DNA from 3 places in the Streptomyces sp. NPDC005706 genome. Region 1 is predicted to be linked to each of the others. Evidence: predicted binding sites of a transcription regulator. Region 1 holds the regulator's gene; each other region holds the start of a gene.
What was found. Region 1 encodes HrcA, which represses chaperone genes, less so after heat shock. Its sites were predicted from a motif close to TTNGCACTCNGNNNNNCNGAGTGCNAA; they were not measured.
Positions count from the first base shown of each region.

Region 2: the regulator HrcA is predicted to act here: its motif matches at 2,038-2,064, upstream of groL (chaperonin GroEL).
Region 3: the regulator HrcA is predicted to act here: its motif matches at 4,719-4,745, upstream of groES (co-chaperone GroES).

Region 1 is NZ_JBEXYS010000001.1:523,386-529,782, forward strand. It holds gene ABZ478_RS02295 (SpoIIE family protein phosphatase) at 1-910, shown strand, start outside; gene hemW (radical SAM family heme chaperone HemW) at 938-2,170, shown strand; gene ABZ478_RS02305 (DUF3097 domain-containing protein) at 2,212-3,066, opposite strand; gene ABZ478_RS02310 (MBL fold metallo-hydrolase) at 3,101-3,823, opposite strand; gene hrcA (heat-inducible transcriptional repressor HrcA) at 3,985-5,001, shown strand; gene dnaJ (molecular chaperone DnaJ) at 5,002-6,138, shown strand; gene ABZ478_RS02325 (nitronate monooxygenase) at 6,295-6,397, shown strand, end outside.
Region 2 is NZ_JBEXYS010000006.1:182,025-188,421, reverse strand. It holds gene thrC (threonine synthase) at 1-1,008, shown strand, start outside; gene ABZ478_RS14140 (MoaD/ThiS family protein) at 1,005-1,280, shown strand; gene ABZ478_RS14135 (cold-shock protein) at 1,724-1,927, shown strand; gene groL (chaperonin GroEL) at 2,226-3,848, shown strand; gene ABZ478_RS14125 (NADH:flavin oxidoreductase) at 4,052-5,176, shown strand; gene ABZ478_RS14120 (hypothetical protein) at 5,193-5,768, opposite strand; gene murQ (N-acetylmuramic acid 6-phosphate etherase) at 6,041-6,397, opposite strand, start outside.
Region 3 is NZ_JBEXYS010000002.1:24,578-30,974, reverse strand. It holds gene ABZ478_RS03785 (contact-dependent growth inhibition system immunity protein) at 124-795, shown strand; gene ABZ478_RS03780 (RNA polymerase sigma-70 factor) at 854-1,771, opposite strand; gene ABZ478_RS03775 (carboxymuconolactone decarboxylase family protein) at 1,962-2,441, shown strand; gene groL (chaperonin GroEL) at 2,515-4,140, opposite strand; gene groES (co-chaperone GroES) at 4,264-4,572, opposite strand; gene ABZ478_RS03760 (polysaccharide deacetylase family protein) at 4,805-5,614, opposite strand; gene ABZ478_RS03755 (polysaccharide deacetylase family protein) at 5,650-6,397, opposite strand, start outside.

The DNA of each region.
Region 1 (6,397 bases):
GGTCCTCGGGCGGTGCGGGCAGCCCCGGTTCCCCGACGAGGTCACCGGCCTGGTGGAGGACCTGAGCCGCCGGGTGGCCCTCGCCATCGGCGCGGCCCGCCAGTACGCCCGGCAGGCCACCATCAGCGCCGTCCTGCAGCGCGGGCTGCTGCCCGGAGCGGTCGCCGAGATCCCCGGGATGAGCAGCGCCCTCGTCTACGAGCCCTGCGACAAGGGCGGCCCGAGCGGCGACTTCTACGACCTGTTCCCGGCGGGCGACGGCCGCTGGTGCTTCGCCGTGGGCGACGTCCAGGGCAAGGGCCCGGAGGCAGCCGTCGTGATCGGGCTCGCCCGGCCGTGGCTGCGCCTGCTCGCCCGCGAGGGCTACCGGGTCGCCGACGTCCTCGACCGGCTCAACCAGCTCCTCCTCGACGACGCCACCGAGGCCGCCGACGCCGCCGCCCGCGCGCTGGTCGCGGCCGGCGGCCGGCCCGTGGCCGCCGGGGACGGACCGCAGACCCGCTTCCTGTCCCTGCTCTACGGCGAGCTGACGCCCCACGCGGACGGCGGCGTCCGCTGCACCCTCGCCTCCGCCGGGCACCCCCTGCCGCTGCTGCTGCGCCCCGACGGCGAGGTGCGCACCGCCGCCCGCCCGCAGACCCTGCTCGGTGTCGTCGAGGACGAGACATACACCAGCGAGACCGTCGAGCTGCGGCCCGGCGACAGCCTGCTGTGCGTCACCGACGGCGTCACCGAGCGGCGCTCCGGCTCCCGCCAGTTCGACGACGGCGACGGGCTCGCGCGGGCCCTGTCCGGCTGCGCGGGCCTGACCGCCGAGGAGATCGCCGAGCGGATCCGCCGTCTCGTGCACGACTTCGGCGGCGGTCTGCCCGAGGACGACCTGGCCCTGCTGGTGCTCCAGGCGGGGTGACTCCCGCCGTACGGGACAATGGGGGACATGCCTTCCGCACTCCCCGACGGTGAGCACGTCCCCGACGACGGCGCGCTGCCCGCCTCCGCGCTCGCCGGGGCCGCCGGCCGCCCCCTCGGGTTCTACCTGCACGTCCCGTACTGCGCGACCCGCTGCGGCTACTGCGACTTCAACACGTACACCGCCACCGAGCTGCGCGGCACCGGCGGCGTGCTCGCCTCCCGGGACAACTACGCGGACACCCTGACGGACGAGATCCGGCTGGCGCGGAAGGTCCTCGGCGACGACCCCCGCCAGGTCCGCACGGTCTTCGTGGGCGGTGGCACGCCCACCCTGCTGGCCGCCGACGACCTGGTACGGATGCTGGCGGCGATCCGCGACGAGTTCGGTCTGGCGCCGGACGCGGAGATCACGACCGAGGCGAACCCGGAGTCGGTCGACCCGGCGTACCTCACCACCCTCCGTGAGGGCGGCTTCAACCGGATCTCCTTCGGCATGCAGAGCGCGCGGCAGCACGTGCTGCGGATCCTGGACCGCACGCACACCCCCGGCCGCCCCGAGGCATGTGTGGCGGAGGCACGGGCGGCGGGCTTCGAGCACGTCAACCTGGACCTGATCTACGGCACCCCGGGGGAGAGCGACGACGACTGGCGGGCCTCGCTGGACGCGGCGATCGGCGCGGGCCCCGACCACGTCAGCGCCTACGCCCTGATCGTCGAGGAGGGCACCCAGCTCGCCCGCCGCATCCGCCGCGGCGAGGTCCCGATGACGGACGACGACGTCCACGCGGACCGCTACCTGATCGCCGAGGAGACCCTGTCCGCCGCGGGCTTCGACTGGTACGAGGTCTCGAACTGGGCCACCTCCGAGTCCGGGCGCTGCCTGCACAACGAGCTGTACTGGCGGGGCGCGGACTGGTGGGGCGCGGGACCCGGCGCCCACTCGCACGTGGGCGGGGTGCGCTGGTGGAACGTCAAGCACCCGGGCGCCTACGCGGCGGCGCTGGCCGCGGGCCGGTCCCCGGGCGCGGGCCGCGAACTGCTCTCGGACGAGGACCGGCGGGTGGAGCGGATCCTGCTGGAGCTGCGGCTGCGGGAGGGGGTGCCGCTGCCGCTGCTGAAGGAGGAGGGGCTGGCGGCCTCACGCCGGGCGCTGGCGGACGGACTGCTCCAGGAGGGCCCCTACGGCGAGGGCCGCGCCGTCCTGACCCTGCGCGGGCGGCTGCTGGCGGACGCGGTGGTGCGGGATCTGGTGGACTGATCACCCGGCGTCCGGCACCGGCGGGTGCGCCGGCCGCACCGCTACGCCGTCACGAAGTCGATCAGTTCCTCCACCCGCCCCAGCAGTTCCGGCTCCAGGTCCTTGTAGGACCGCACCCCGGACAGGATCCGCTGCCAGGCCGCCCCCGTGTTCTCCGGCCAGCCCAGCGCCCGGCACACGCCCGTCTTCCAGTCCTGGCCGTGCGGGACGCGGGGCCAGGACCCGATGCCCAGTGAGGCCGGCTTCACCGCCTCCCAGATGTCGATGTACGGGTGGCCGACGACCAGCGCGTGCTCGCTCGTCACGGATCCGGCGATGCGCCACTCCTTCGTGCCCGGCACCAGGTGGTCCACCAGGACGCCGAGGCGCGCGTCCGGGCCCGGCGCGAACTCCGCGACGATCGACGGCAGGTCGTCCACGCCCTCCAGGTACTCCACGACCACGCCCTCGACGCGCAGGTCGTCGCCCCACACCTTCTCGACCAGCTCCGCGTCGTGCCGGCCCTCGACGTAGATGCGGCCGGCGCGGGCCACGCGCGCGCGTGCGCCGGGAACGGCCACCGAACCGGACGCCGTGCGGGTGGGCCGTGCCGGAGCCGACGACGGCCGCACCAGGGTCACCACCCGGCCCTCCAGCAGGAAACCGCGCGGCTCCAGCGGGAACACCCGGTGCTTGCCGAAGCGGTCCTCCAGCGTGACCGTGCCCGCCTCGCAGCGGATCACCGCCCCGCAGAACCCGGAACCGGGCTCCTCCACCACCAGCCCCGGCTCCGCCGCGACCTCCGGCACGGGCTGGGACTTCTTCCACGGCGGGGTCAGATCGGAGGCGTACACACGAGGGCGCGGGCCCGAAGGGCCCTCGTTGGAAGGGCGGTGGCGGGAGACGGGTGGGCGCATTCGGATGACGATAGGAGAACCGGCGGGTCTGTGCTCATGACACGCCGAAACGCGCCGCCAGCTCTTCGCGCTGGCGCCGTACGAAGGCCGCGTCCACCACCGCTCCGTGACCGGGCACGTACAGCGCGTCCTCGCCGCCCAGGGACAGCAGGCGGTCGAGCGCGTCCGGCCAGCGGGACGGGACCGCGTCCGGGCCCGCCTGAGGGTCGCCCGACTCCTCCACCAGGTCGCCGCAGAAGACGACCTCCGGGTCGCCCGGCACCAGCACCGCCAGGTCGTGGGCCGTGTGGCCGGGACCCACGTTGGCCAGCAGCACCTGACGCCCGCCGCCGAGGTCCAGCGTCCACTCCCCGGAGACCAGGTGCCGGGGCGGCACCAGCGCGTCCACCGCCTCGTCGGCGTCCGGGACCGGCAGGCCGTTCCTGACCGCGTCCAGGCGCAGCTCCCCGCGCCCGTGCGCCAGCACCGCGTCCGTGCCGACCGCCGCGTACACCTCGGCCCCGGCGAGGGCGGACGCCCCGAAGACGTGGTCGAAGTGGGGATGGGTGAGCGCGAGATGGGTCACACGGTGCCCCGCGAGCCGCTGCGCCCGCGCCCGCAGCCGCGCGCCCTCGGCGAGGCTCGACCCGGCGTCCACCATCAGCGCCGTACCCGCCCCGAGCACCAGGCCCGCGGTGCAGTCCCAGCCGGGCAGCCGGCACCGCCCGACCCCGTCGGCCAACCGCTCCCATCCCAGCTCTTCCCAAGTCACGGACATAACGCGACGCTAACGGTAGGACGCGATGTGGCGGGACCGACCTTGCCCAGTGAGTACCCCACGGCCGTACACTGGCCGGGGAACGCTGGCACTCGGACACGCAGAGTGCCAGGCGGACGACCCGAAGGGCCGAGCGGAAGACATGCTGGAGGTGCGCGCGGATGCTGAGTGAACGCAGACTTCAGGTGCTGCGCGCCATCGTCCAGGACTATGTGGGCACCGAGGAGCCGGTCGGCTCCAAGGCGCTCACCGAGCGGCACAACCTCGGCGTGTCCCCGGCGACCGTGCGCAACGACATGGCCGCCCTGGAGGACGACGGATACATCGCCCAGCCGCACACCAGCGCCGGGCGCATCCCCACCGACAAGGGCTACCGGCTGTTCGTCGACAAGCTCGCGGGCGTCAAGCCGATGACCGGCCCCGAGCGCCGGGCGATCCAGAACTTCCTCGAGGGCGCCGTCGACCTCGACGACGTCGTCGCGCGCACGGTGCGGCTGCTCGCGCAGCTGACCCGGCAGGTCGCCGTCGTGCAGTACCCGTCCCTGACCCGGTCCACCGTGCGGCACGTGGAACTGCTCTCGCTCGCCCCCGCGCGCGTGATGCTCGTGCTGATCACGGACACCGGCCGGGTCGAGCAGCGGATGGTGGACTGCCCGGTGCCGTTCGGGGAGACGGCCCTCGCCGACCTCCGGGCCAGGCTCAACAGCCGGGTCGCGGGCCGCCGGTTCTCCGACGTGCCGCGTCTCGTCGAGGACCTGCCGGAGGGGTTCGAGCACGAGGATCGCGGTACGGTCTCCACGGTGCTCTCCACTCTGCTGGAGACACTGGTCGAGGAGAACGAGGAGCGGCTGATGATCGGCGGCACCGCCAATCTCACCCGTTTCGGACATGACTTTCCCCTCGTGATCCGGCCCGTCCTGGAGGCCCTCGAGGAGCAGGTCGTGCTCCTCAAGCTCCTCGGCGAGGCGAAGGATCCGGGCGTGATGGTGCGCATCGGGCACGAGAACGCACACGAGGGACTCAACTCCACGTCCGTCGTGTCGGTCGGCTACGGTTCGGGCGGCGAGGCGGTTGCCAAGCTCGGCGTGGTCGGACCGACCCGCATGGACTACCCGGGAACGATGGGAGCGGTACGCGCAGTGGCACGGTACGTCGGACAGATCCTGGCGGAGTCGTAAGTGGCCACGGACTACTACGCCGTTCTCGGCGTGCGCCGCGACGCGTCGCAGGATGAGATCAAGAAGGCGTTCCGCCGGCTCGCGCGCGAGCTGCACCCGGACGTCAACCCCGATCCGAAGACCCAGGAGCGGTTCAAGGAGATCAACGCCGCTTACGAGGTGCTGTCGGACCCGCAGAAGAAGCAGGTCTACGACCTCGGCGGCGACCCGCTCTCCCAGGCGGGCGGCGCGGGCGCGGGCGGCTTCGGGGCCGGTGGCTTCGGCAACTTCTCCGACATCATGGACGCGTTCTTCGGTACGGCGTCGCAGCGCGGGCCGCGCTCGCGCACCCGGCGCGGCCAGGACGCGATGATCCGGATCGACATCGAACTGGACGAGGCGGCCTTCGGCACGACCAAGGACATCCAGGTCGACACCGCGGTCGTCTGCAACACCTGCAGCGGCGAGGGCGCGGCTCCGGGCACGACCGCCCAGACCTGTGACATGTGCCGCGGCCGCGGTGAGGTGTCGCAGGTCACCCGGTCCTTCCTGGGCCAGGTCATGACCTCCCGTCCCTGCCCCCAGTGCCAGGGCTTCGGCACGGTCGTGCCGACCCCGTGCCCGGAGTGCGCGGGCGACGGCCGGGTGCGCTCCCGCCGCACCCTCACCGTGAAGATCCCGGCCGGTGTCGACAACGGCACCCGGATCCAGCTCGCCGGCGAGGGCGAGGTCGGCCCCGGCGGCGGTCCGGCCGGTGACCTCTACGTCGAGATCCACGAGCTGCCGCACTCGACCTTCCAGCGGCGCGGCGACGACCTGCACTGCACGGTCACCATCCCGATGACCGCGGCGTCCCTCGGCACCAAGGTGCCGCTGGAGACGCTGGACGGCATGGAGGAGGTCGACATCCGGCCGGGCACCCAGTCCGGACAGTCGATCCCGCTGCACAACCGGGGCGTCACGCATCTGCGCGGCGGCGGCCGGGGCGACCTGATCGTCCACGTCGAGGTCACCACCCCGACCAAGCTGGATCCCGAGCAGGAGCGGTTGCTGCGCGAGCTGGCGAAACTGCGGGGCGAGGAGCGGCCGACGGGGCAGTTCCAGCCGGGGCAGCAGGGGCTGTTCTCGCGGCTGAAGGACGCGTTCAACGGGCGCTGAGGCCGAGGGGCCGCGGCCCCTCGGCACCGGCCGGGGGCCCGGCCCCATGGACCCCCGTCTGCCCGCCCATCACGCGGCCCGGTGGGCCGGAAAGTGGCATGTGCCAAGGGGAAGACCCGATTCGGCGCTCACCCCCGGACGTGACAACATGCGGACATGTCCTCCGCGCTGACCGATCTCTTCCCCAGGCCGATCGTGCAGGCTCCCATGGCGGGCGGGGTCTCCGTACCGCAGCTCGCCGCGGCCGTGTCCGAGGCGG
Region 2 (6,397 bases), on a different contig from region 1:
GGCTGGACCAAGCTCGTCAAGGCCGACAACCTGGCCCACGAGCTGGGCGTCACCGGCGGGCTGTACGTGAAGGACGACTCCGGCAACCCGACGCACTCCTTCAAGGACCGCGTCGTCGCCCAGGCCCTGGAGGCCGCGCGCGCCTTCGGCTTCACCACCCTGTCCTGCTCCTCCACCGGCAACCTCGCCGGTGCCGTCGGCGCCGCCGCCGCCCGGGCCGGCCTGCGCTCCTGCGTGTTCATCCCGCACGACCTGGAGCAGGGCAAGGTCGTCATGGCCGCGATCTACGGCGGCGAACTCGTCGGCATCGAGGGCAACTACGACGACGTGAACCGTTTCTGCTCCGAGCTGATCGGCGACCCGGCCGGCGAGGGCTGGGGCTTCGTCAACGTCAACCTGCGGCCGTACTACGCCGAGGGCTCCAAGACGCTGGCGTACGAGATCTGTGAGCAGCTCGGCTGGCGGCTGCCGGACCAGATCGTGGTCCCGATCGCCTCCGGCTCCCAGCTCACGAAGATCGACAAGGGTCTGCGGGAGCTGATCGAACTCGGTCTGGTCGAGGACCGGCCGTACAAGATCTTCGGTGCCCAGGCCGAGGGCTGCTCGCCGGTGTCGACCGCGTACAAGGCGGGCCACGACGTCGTACGGCCGCAGAAGCCGAACACCATCGCCAAGTCCCTCGCCATCGGCAACCCGGCCGACGGGCCGTACGTCCTGGACATCGCGCGCCGCACCGGCGGAGCGGTGGAGGACGTGACGGACGAGGAGGTCGTGGACGCGATCAAGCTGCTGGCCCGGACCGAGGGCATCTTCGCGGAGACGGCGGGCGGAGTGACCGTCGGCGTCACCCGCAAGCTGCTCAAGGAGGGCGTGCTGGACCCGGCGAAGACCACGGTCGTCCTCAACACCGGCGACGGCCTCAAGACCCTCGACGCGGTGGCCGGCACCGGCCTCACCGCCACCATCCGCCCGAACCTGGACTCCTTCCGAGAGGCTGGCCTCGCATGAGCGTGACCGTTCGCATCCCCACCATCCTGCGCACCTACACCGGCGGGCTGGCCGAGGTCGCCGCCGACGGCGCGAACCTCGCCGAGGTCATCGAGAACCTGGAGAAGAACCACACCGGGATCGCCGCGCGGGTGCTGGACGACCAGGGCAAGCTGCGCCGCTTCGTCAACGTGTACGTCAACGACGACGATGTCCGATTCGAGCAGGGACTGCAGACCGCGACCCCGGACGGCGCCGGTGTCTCCATCATTCCGGCCGTCGCCGGCGGCTGACAGAATGACCGATCATTACCTTCGGTAACGCCGGTTACCGATTGTTCATTGAATGGCCTCCCCCGTGCGAGAAACGGAGGGGGCCATTCTGTGTGATTGAGCGCGGTAGAGTTGGGGAACCCGCTCCCGGACCATGGGTCAGGAGCCCTGGATTCACCGCGATGCACCCGACAAGAAGTAGCCAAACTGTGGGTGCTTTCTGCGGCTTTTGTGCATTTTATGGAGCCCGACTTGCCCTGAATTCGGGCGAATTCACGCTACATTCCGGACCGCCCGCGTCCATATTTCTCGTCCGATTGACCTGTTGCAGACGGCAGTTGGGCAGATACATTCAGCGGCGGTCGACGCGTTCCGGCGCACGCCCCCGGCCAATGGGGGGTGAGGTCTGACCCGGGTCCGCGAAGTGTGGATCTGTGCAAGGGCCAGTAATAGGGGAGTTAGGCATGGCTCAGGGCACCGTCAAGTGGTTCAACGCGGAGAAGGGGTACGGCTTCATCGCGGTCGACGGTGGTGCGGACGTATTCGTCCACTACAGCGCCATTCAGATGGACGGCTACCGCACCCTGGAAGAGGGCCAGCGGGTGGAGTTCGAGATCTCGCAGGGCCAGAAGGGCCCGCAGGCCGACATGGTTCGCCTCAGCGCCTGAACGTTTCTTGCACGAAGGGCCCGCACCTCGCACAGGGTGCGGGCCCTTCGCCGTGCCCGGGCCCCTGTGTTCGCGGGCGGCTGACGGGGCCGCCCGTACCCCGGGAGGCGCTTGCACTCGGGCATGCCGAGTGCTAATCATTGCGTTAGCACTCTGAAGGTGAGAGTGACAACGAGGACCGGGTCGGTGAGGCCCGCAGGCCAAGTGGGGGAAGGAACCACGCGGCCGGCGAGCCGTCCGTCGCGGGCGCGGGCGCGGTCCGAAGGAATCACCCCCAGTCCTGGAGGGACCACTTCACATGGCCAAGATCATCGCGTTCGACGAGGAGGCGCGGCGCGGCCTCGAGCGCGGCATGAACCAGCTCGCGGACGCCGTCAAGGTGACGCTCGGCCCCAAGGGCCGCAACGTCGTCCTCGAGAAGAAGTGGGGCGCCCCCACGATCACCAACGATGGTGTCTCCATCGCCAAGGAGATCGAGCTCGAGGACCCGTACGAGAAGATCGGCGCCGAGCTGGTCAAGGAAGTCGCCAAGAAGACGGACGACGTCGCCGGTGACGGTACGACCACCGCGACCGTGCTCGCCCAGGCCCTGGTCAAGGAAGGCCTGCGCAACGTCGCCGCCGGTGCCAACCCGATGGCCCTGAAGCGCGGTATCGAGAAGGCCGTCGAGGCCGTCTCCGCCGCCCTGCTGGAGCAGGCGAAGGACGTCGAGACCAAGGAGCAGATCGCCTCCACCGCGTCCATCTCCGCCGCCGACACCCAGATCGGCGAGCTGATCGCCGAGGCCATGGACAAGGTCGGCAAGGAAGGCGTCATCACCGTCGAGGAGAGCAACACCTTCGGTCTCGAGCTCGAGCTCACCGAGGGCATGCGCTTCGACAAGGGCTACATCTCCGCCTACTTCGCGACCGACATGGAGCGCATGGAGGCGTCGCTCGAGGACCCGTACATCCTCATCGCCAACTCCAAGATCGCCTCCGTCAAGGACCTGCTCCCGCTGCTGGAGAAGGTCATGCAGTCGGGCAAGCCGCTGCTGATCATCGCCGAGGACGTCGAGGGCGAGGCCCTGTCGACCCTGGTGGTCAACAAGATCCGCGGCACCTTCAAGTCCGTCGCCGTCAAGGCCCCGGGCTTCGGCGACCGCCGCAAGGCCATGCTCGGCGACATCGCCATCCTCACGGGCGGCGAGGTCATCTCCGAGGAGGTCGGCCTCAAGCTGGAGAACGCGACCCTGGACCTCCTGGGCCGCGCCCGCAAGGTCGTCGTCACCAAGGACGAGACCACCATCGTGGACGGTGCCGGCTCCTCGGAGCAGGTGCAGGGCCGCGTGAACCAGATCCGCGCCGAGATCGAGAACAGCGACTCGGACTACGACCGCGAGAAGCTGCAGGAGCGCCTGGCGAAGCTCGCCGGCGGTGTCGCGGTCATCAAGGCCGGTGCCGCCACCGAGGTGGAGCTCAAGGAGCGCAAGCACCGCATCGAGGACGCCGTCCGCAACGCGAAGGCCGCCGTCGAGGAGGGCATCGTCGCCGGTGGTGGCGTGGCCCTGCTGCAGGCCTCCCAGGTGTTCGAGAAGCTGGAACTCGAGGGTGACGAGGCGACCGGCGCCAACGCCGTGAAGCTCGCCCTGGAGGCTCCGCTCAAGCAGATCGCCGTCAACGGTGGTCTCGAGGGTGGCGTCGTCGTGGAGAAGGTCCGCAACCTGACCGTCGGCCACGGCCTGAACGCCGCGACCGGTGAGTACGTCGACATGATCGCCGAGGGCATCATCGACCCGGCGAAGGTGACCCGTTCCGCGCTGCAGAACGCCGCCTCCATCGCCGCGCTGTTCCTCACCACCGAGGCCGTCATCGCCGACAAGCCGGAGAAGGCCGCCGCGGCCGCTCCGGGCGGCATGCCGGGCGGTGACATGGACTTCTGATCCCGCGCGGATCGGCCTGTCCTTTCCGAGGGCGGCATCCCCTGTCATGGCAGGGGATGCCGCCCTCGGGCGTGTCCGGGATCACAGTGGCCCCCGGCCGTGTGTGGAATGCGCGACAGCCCCTGGGAGGTTGCTTAAGGAGCTGCAACAATGCGTGCGCACATACCAATCGGTCTACCGAGTCGTCCCCGAGGAGCCCCCACGTGACCGTCACGCCGCCCCCCGCCTCCCGCGCGGCCCAGATCCTCTCCCGCCCGATCACCCTGGGCGGCCTCACCGTCCCCAACCGCATCGTGATGGCGCCGATGACCCGGATGTTCTCCCCGGGCGGCATCCCCGGCGATGACGTGGTGTCCTACTACGCCCGGCGCGCCGCCGCCGGTGTCGGCCTCATCGTCACCGAGGGCACCTACGTCGGCCACGAGTCGGCCGGCGGCAGCAGCCGCGTGCCCCGGTTCCACGGCGAGGAGCAGCTGGCCGGCTGGGCGAAGGTCGTCGAGGCGGTGCACCAGGCCGGCGGCACCATCGTGCCCCAGCTCTGGCACATCGGCACGGTCCGCAAGCAGGGCCAGAACCCGCACCCGGACGCCCCCTCCCACGGCCCCTCCGGGCTGCGCGTGGACGGCACCGAGGACGCCACCCCCATGACCCAGGACGACATCGACGCCGTCATCGGCGCCTTCGCCCAGGGCGCGGCCGACGCCGAGCGCATCGGCTTCGACGGTGTGGAGCTGCACGGCGCCCACGGCTACCTGCTCGACCAGTTCCTGTGGGAGGGCACCAACCGCCGCACCGACGCCTACGGCGGCGACCCGGTCGCCCGCACCACCTTCGCCGCGCAGATCGTGGCGGCCGTCCGCGCCGCGGTCTCCCCGGACTTCCCGGTCATCTTCCGCTTCTCGCAGTGGAAGCAGGAGGCCTACGACGCCCGCCTCGCCGAGACCCCCGAGGAGCTGGAGGCGATCCTCGCCCCGCTGGCCGCCGCCGGTGTCGACGTCTTCCACGCCTCCACCCGCCGCTACTGGCTCCCCGAGTTCGAGGGCTCCGACCTGAACCTCGCCGGCTGGACGAAGAAGCTCACCGGCAAGCCGGTCATCAGCGTCGGCTCGGTCGGCCTCGACGGCGACTTCATCAACGCGTTCCAGGGCGAGGGCTCCCCGGTCAAGAGCATCGACAACCTGCTGGACCGCCTGGAGGCCGAGGAGTTCGACATGGTCGCCGTCGGCCGCGCCCTGCTCCAGGACCCCGAGTGGGCGGCCAAGGTGCTCGGCGACCGCTTCGACGAGCTGAAGCCGTACGACGCGGCGGCGCTGCAGACCCTCAGCTGAGGTGGGCCGGGGGGGCCTAGAGGTTGCCCATCGGCTCGATGTCGACCTGGACGGGCGTCCCCCACACCCGCAGCACCTCGTAGTCGGTGAACTCGTGCACCAGCCGGTACGCCATCGCCGGCCGGGACCCGCGCCGCTGGGCGGCGAGATACGCCTCGGCCTCCCGCCGGTCCCGCCGGGGCGTCCCGCACAGCTGCCACTCCCGCCCGTTCCACGCCTCCGGCAGCCACCGCTGCTGGGGCTGGGGACGGTCGGCGCGGACGCCGTAGCGCGAGGGCGCGCCGGCGGGCGCCTCCCCGGCCTGGGTCCGGCCCCCGCTCTGGTACTCCGAGCGCCGGGCGGCCCTTCTGCGGGTCTCGCAGAGCAGGCACAGATCGGGCGCGCTCTTGTCGACGGGCCCGTGCGGATGCTCGGGACACCGGGTGCTGGGCGCACCCGCCCCCACGGTCTCGTCCAGCAGGTCGAGGGCGCGCCGCAGATCGGCCTTGACCTCGTGCAGCCGGGCGTCCGGGGTGTCGGCGGAGAGGGCGTCCCCGTGCTCCCCGAGCACCCTGAGGGCACGCCCGAGGGCGGTGAGCTGGGCGTGGTTCATATCGGTCCGCGCAGTCCTTCGGCTTCTCCGGGGCCAGGGTCGATGCCGGCCGGGCCGGCGGTTCGACGGTAGCGCGCCACGGGTGGCTCCGGGACCGCGAAGAGGTCCCGGAGCCCGGGAGTCGGGGTCGCGAGGCCGGGCTCCGGGCGAGCGGTCGACGAGACCGGCCCGCCTCCCCCGCGACGGCCCACCGAGGTGGGCGCAGGCACCGCGGGCTCCGGCACGGCGGGCTCCGGCGCGGGGGAGCGCGTTGCGGACGCGTGGCGCGACCCTCAGTCGGCCGTGACGGATAGTGCGGAACGCAGGTGGCCGCCGGACTCCTCCAGCAGGCGGGCGGCCGTGCGGCCGTCGACGCCGGCGAGGACGATCAGGATCGCGTTCTTCACCTCGCCCCCCGCCTCGGTCAGCGCCCGCTCGATCTCCTCGTCGGGGGCCCCGGTGGCCAGGGACACGATGCGGCGGGAACGGGCCCGCAGCTTGGCGTTGGAGGCGCGGACGTCGACCATCAGGTTCCCGTACGTCTTCCCCAGCCGGATCATCGTGATCGTCGACAGCATGTTGAGCACCAGCTTCTGCGCCGTGCCGGCCTTCAACCGGGTGGAACCGGTGAGCAGTTCGGGCCCCACGAC
Region 3 (6,397 bases), on a different contig from region 1:
CACGCCACCCACCCTGCGGGAGCCCGTCGTCACATGAGTTCCCGTCGCCAGAGGTCCCTGGCAGCATGCTCGCCGTGGGAGCGAGCACCTCCTATCCCGTCCCCTAGAACCAGACAGGCAGCGATGACACCGGTGGACGACCGCTTCCAGGAACTACGTCAGCTTCTTCGGGCGTACGAACAGCCCGGTCACACCTTCGACGACACATTGGAGGCGACCGGTACGGCCCTGAGCGCATATCTCAGGACGGCCGCCTGGGCGCCGGAACGTGCGGCCGAAGCAGCGCGGGAGATCGAGGACCTCCTGTCATTCGGACTCTTCAACGAAGAGATCGCCGACGATGTCGATCTACTCCCTCACATTGCGCCGCCCCTGGGCGCCGGCGTGGAGGACTGTCTTCGCGTCGTCCTGCACCATCTGGAGCGCTTCCTCGCCTCTCCACCAGCTCCCGACCGCTCGGCGCGCCCCGGGATCGCGTGGGAATGGCGAGAGCGATTTCCGGCGCTGGCCCATCTACTCGGAGCGTACTTCTACCAGGACAGCCTGGAACTTGAGTACCAGTCTCACGCCGAGGCCGTGGATGACTACCTTTCCGGCGAACCGGGTGACGACGTAAGGCGATCCGCGTCCGCCATCACGGACTTCCTGGCTTTGAACCCGTCAGAGGACGAGCTCCGAGAGGCGACAGCAGCACTCGGTCTCCGCGAGTCCCCGCCTGCGGGCGTCTCACTGCGCCAGTGGCTCACCGACATCCAGGGCATCCTCACGCACCGCCTACGCGGCGACGGGTCCTGACAGCCGACGCAACCTGGGACTTCTGGTGGCCTTCCTGGGTACCGGGGTCCCCGCACCCTCACCGCCCAATCACCGTCTCCCGCCCGATCCGCCCCAGCTTCTCCGGGTTGCGGACCGCGTAGAGGCCTGTGACGAGGCCGGCGTCGAGGCGGAGGGCGATGACGGTGTCGAGTTCGTCGCCGCGGTGGAGGAGCAGGGCGGGGTGGCCGTTGATGTGGGCCGGTCGCAGGGAGACCGCGGGGCCGATCCTGCTCAGGACCTGGACGACCTCGGCGGCGCCCACCACGGGCCGCAGGGCGGCCCGGACGACTCCGCCGCCGTCGGTCAGCAGGACGACGTCCGGTGCGATCAGGTCGAGCAGGCCCTGCGGGTCCCCTGTTTCGACGGCCCGCTGGAACGCCGCGAGCGCGGCGCGGGTCTGGGCCGGGGAGACCGCCTCGCGGGGGCGGCGGGCCGCCACGTGGGCCCGTGCCCGGTGGGCGATCTGGCGGACCGCGGCCGGGTTCTTGTCGACGGCCTCCGCGATCTCGTCGTACCCCAGGCCGAACACCTCGCGCAGGACGAACACCGCGCGCTCGGTCGGTGCCAGGGTCTCCAGTACCAGCAGCATCGCCATGGATACGCTGTCGGCCAGCTCGACGTCCTCGGCCACGTCGGGCGCGGTCAGCAGCGGCTCGGGGAGCCAGGGGCCGACGTAGGACTCCTTGCGGCGGCGGAGCGTACGCAGCCGGGTCAGCGCCTGGCGGGTGGTGACGCGGACCAGGTAGGCACGCCGGTCCCGCACCGCGGCGAGGTCGACGCCGGCCCAGCGCAGCCAGGTCTCCTGAAGGACGTCCTCGGCGTCGGCGGCCGAGCCGAGCATCTCGTAGGCGACGGTGAACAACAGATTGCGGTGGGCGACGAAGGCCTCCGTGGCGGGGTCCGGGCCGGCGGGCGGCCCGGTGGTCTCGTCCCTGCGCGCGCTCTGCTCGGTCATGGCCGGCCCCCCTGTTGGCTCTCGTCCGTGTCACGCACAAGACGCCGCAGCGGGCCGGAATGTGACACCACGACGGGTGGGCCGCGTCACACACCGGGGCTGTCACACGGTCCGGGCGGGCGGCGTCTCGTGGTCGTCAGGACGCCGCGAACGATGTGCGCGGCGGTACCGCACGAGTGAGGACAAGGTCATGGAACCCCGTTTCAACCTGTTCGACAGCCCGACCGCCGCGAAGGTCGCCAAGCGGTTCTACAGCACCTCGCCGGCCCTGGACGAGTCGGCGCTGCCGAAGGCCCTGCGGGAGCTGGTGGAGCTGAGGGTCGGTCAGCTCAACGGCTGCGGCTTCTGCGTCGACATCCACACCAAGGAGGCCGCGGCCGCCGGTGAGTCCGCGCTCCGGCTCAACCTGGTCGCCGCCTGGCGCCATTCCACCGTGTTCACCGAGGCCGAGCGGGCCGCGCTGGCGCTCGCCGAGGAGGGCACCCGGCTCGGCGACCGGGGCGTGACCGACGAGACGTGGGCCGAGGTGCGCAAGCACTTCGACGACGACCAGGTCGGTGCGCTGGTCTGCGTGGTCTCCCTGATCAACGCGGCCACCCGGATGAACGTGATCGTGCACAACCCGGGGGGTTCGTACGAGCCGGGGATGTTCGACCGCCTGTCGAGCTGACCGGCGGGCGGTTCAGGGAGAACGCGGGAGGCCCGGCACCCCGAAGGGTGCCGGGCCTCCTCGCTGAGGTGCCTCAGTGGGCGTGGCCGTGGCCGTGGCCCGCCGCGGCCGGCTCCTCCTCTTCCTTCTTCTCAACGACCAGGGTCTCGGTCGTGAGCAGGAGGGAGGCGATGGAGGCGGCGTTCTCCAGGGCGGAGCGGGTGACCTTCACCGGGTCGATGACGCCGGCCTTGATCAGGTCGCCGTACTCGCCGGAGGCGGCGTTGAAGCCCTGGCCCTTGTCGAGCTCGGCGACCTTGGAGGTGATGACGTAACCCTCCAGGCCGGCGTTCTCCGCGATCCAGCGCAGCGGCTCGACGGCGGCGCGGCGGACGACCGCTACACCGGTGGCCTCGTCGCCGGTCTTGCCGAGGTTGCCCTCGAGGATCTTGACGGCGTGGACCAGCGCGGAGCCACCACCGGAGACGATGCCCTCCTCGACCGCGGCGCGGGTCGCGGAGATGGCGTCCTCCAGACGGTGCTTCTTCTCCTTGAGCTCCACCTCGGTGGCGGCGCCGACCTTGATCACGCACACGCCGCCGGCCAGCTTCGCGAGGCGCTCCTGGAGCTTCTCGCGGTCCCAGTCGGAGTCGGTGTTCTCGATCTCGGCCTTGATCTGCGCGACGCGGCCCGCGACGTCGCCGGAGTTGCCGCCGCCGTCGACGATCGTGGTGTCGTCCTTGGTGATGGTCACGCGGCGGGCGGAGCCCAGCACGTCCAGACCGACCTGGTCGAGCTTGAGGCCGACCTCCTCGGAGATGACGGTGCCGCCGGTGAGGGTGGCGATGTCCTGGAGCATGGCCTTGCGGCGGTCGCCGAAGCCCGGGGCCTTCACCGCGACGGCGTTGAAGGTGCCGCGGATCTTGTTGACGACCAGGGTCGACAGGGCCTCGCCGTCGACGTCCTCGGCGATGATCAGCAGCGGCTTGGAGGCACCCGACTGGATGACCTTCTCCAGCAGCGGCAGCAGGTCCTGGATGGAGCTGATCTTGCCCTGGTTGATCAGGATGTACGGGTCGTCGAGGACGGCCTCCATACGCTCCTGGTCGGTGACGAAGTACGGCGACAGGTAGCCCTTGTCGAAGGCCATGCCCTCGGTGAAGTCCAGCTCCAGACCGAAGGTGTTGGACTCCTCGACGGTGATGACACCGTCCTTGCCGACCTTGTCCATGGCCTCGGCGATCAGCTCGCCGACCTGCTGGTCCTGGGCGGACAGCGCGGCGACGGCGGCGATGTCGGACTTCTCGTCGATCGGGCGGGCCGAGGCGAGCAGGTCGTCGGAGACGGCCTTGACCGCGGCGTCGATGCCCTTCTTGAGCAGCGCCGGGGAGGCACCGGCGGCGACGTTGCGCAGACCTTCGCGCACCAGCGCCTGGGCCAGCACGGTGGCGGTGGTGGTGCCGTCACCAGCGATGTCGTTGGTCTTGGTCGCCACCTCCTTCACCAGCTGGGCGCCGAGGTTCTCGTACGGGTCCTCGATCTCGACCTCACGGGCGATCGTGACACCGTCGTTGGTGATGGTGGGCGCGCCGAACTTCTTGTCGATGACGACGTTGCGGCCCTTGGGGCCGATCGTCACCTTCACCGTGTCGGCAAGCTTGTTGACGCCGCGCTCGAGGGCGCGACGGGCGTCCTCGTCGAACTTCAGGATCTTCGCCATGACAGCGGGAGCCCTCTCGGAAATCTGTGGGTGAAAAAGGCACTGCGCCCCGGGCGCCCGGCTTCTTATGTGGTCGCGGGGGCCAGGGGCGCAGCGTCAAGCATCAAAAGTGCTCGAGGTGTCTTACTTCTCGATGATCGCGAGGACGTCGCGAGCCGAGAGGACGAGGAACTCCTCGCCGTTGTACTTCACCTCGGTGCCGCCGTACTTGCTGTACAGGACGACGTCGCCGACCTTGACGTCGAGCGGCAGGCGCTCGCCGTTCTCGAAGCGACCCGGGCCCACGGCGAGGACGGCGCCCTCCTGGGGCTTCTCCTTCGCGGTGTCCGGGATGACCAGGCCAGAGGCGGTGGTCTGCTCGGCGTCGAGCGGCTGGACCACGATGCGGTCCTCGAGCGGCTTGATGGCAACCTTGGAGCTGGTGGTCGTCACGGTCCGACCTCCCCCTTCGGAGATCTCACGGGGTTAACTGTCTGGGGTGGCGACCAGGTGGATCCGTCGTCGCGGGTGCCGGACCTGCCCGTCGCGTGGTTGGCACTCTCAACTGCCGAGTGCCAGAGCCGAGACTATGACCGCGATTAGCACTCGGTCAAGCGGAGTGCCAATGGCGGTGCGGCGCGTCGGCCGGCCCGGGGCCCGCGGAGGGTGCCCCTGGTGGGCGCGGTCAGGCCAGGTAGTCCTCGAGGCGGGCCACCGTCAGGCCCTGGCTCTGGGCGTGGCGCAGCAGGCGGACGGTGCGTTCCGTCAGGGTGGGGCCGGTGTCCTCGCCCGGGCTCACGAGGACGATGTCGCCCGGGGCCAGATGCCGTGCGCCCCTCCGGTGGACGAGGCCGTCGGGGCCGAGGGCGGCGCGCCACAGGACGAGGGCGGAGACGCCGCAGTCGGCGGCGGCGCGCAGGGTGGTGGCGTCGTAGGCGCCGTGCGGCGGCCGGAGGAGGCGGGGGCGGACGCCGAAGCGGGAGCGGAGTGCGTCCCGCTGGCCGCAGATCTCGGCGCGCTGCCCGGCGTACGGCAGTCCGGGCAGCGCCGGGTGGTCGAGGGTGTGGTTCTCGATCGCGGCGCCGACCGCGCGCAGCCGGGCGAAGCGGCCGTAGCCGGGGCCCGTGACGCTGTCGGTGAGGAAGAGGCTGACCGGCAGCCGGAGTTCACGGACCATGTCGGCGAAGCGCGGGTCCCGCTCCGCGCCGTCGTCGTAGGTGAGGAAGACGACCCGGTCGGTGGTGTCGACGTGGTCCACGACCGGGGGCTGCGAGCCGGCCGGCCGGCGGGTGCCGAGGGGCCGGGCCGGGTGGCTCGGCGGGGCGGCGAGCGGGGCGGCCAGGCCCCAGCGGCGGTGCGCCGCACCGGCGGCCGGGCTCGACGGCCGGACTCCTTGGGCCGCCCGCTTGCCCAGCCGCTCGATGGGGTCGACGGACTGGGCGCAGCCGGCGAGCAGGAGGGCCGCGGCGAGCGCGGCCGCCGGAGCGGTCCGCACGCGAAACGGCCCGCCCGCCGGCTGCCCCCGGCGCCTCACAGGTAGTCCTCCAGGCGCGCCACGGCGTACCCCTCGCGCGTGACCTTGTCGAGGAACCTGCGCATGTCGTCGACCATCGTGCCGTCCCAGTCGTCGCGGCCGCGGAAGTGGGTGAGCACGATGTCGCCGGGGTGCAGGCTGCGGTCCCAGTCGCGGTACTCCCAGTGGTCGACGAAGACCTCCTCGTCCCAGATCGGCGCGTACTTGATCCCGCAGGACTTGGCGGCGCGCAGGGTGTCGCCGTTGTAGTTGCCGTAGGGCGGCCGGAAGATCGTGGGCGCCTTGCCGAACTGCTTCTTCATGATGTCCTGCATGCCGCAGATCTCGTCCCGCTGCTGCTCGTAGGAGAGGCCGGGCAGGTACGGGTGGGTGAGGGTGTGGTTGTTGAGGGTGTGGCCCTCGGACTGCATCCGGCGGAAGTAGCCGTAGTCGTCCTTCACCAGGTAGTTGCTGAGGAAGGCCGAGTAGGGGATCTTCAGGTCGCTCATCATGCGCAGGAACGCCGGGTCCTTCTCGGCGCCGTCGTCGATGGTGAGGAAGACGACCTTCTCGCCGGTGGGGACGGTGGTGAAGACCGGGGGCAGGTTCTCCTCCTCCTGGCCGTCCACCTCGAAGCCGTCACGCGGGGTGATCTTCGGCTTGACGGCGGGCGGCGCCGGGGGCGTGAGCGGCACCCGGGCCAGCTTCCAGCGCTGGGCGGCGGCGACCAGCCGGGCCTGTTCGGCGGCGCGGCGGGCCTCGGGG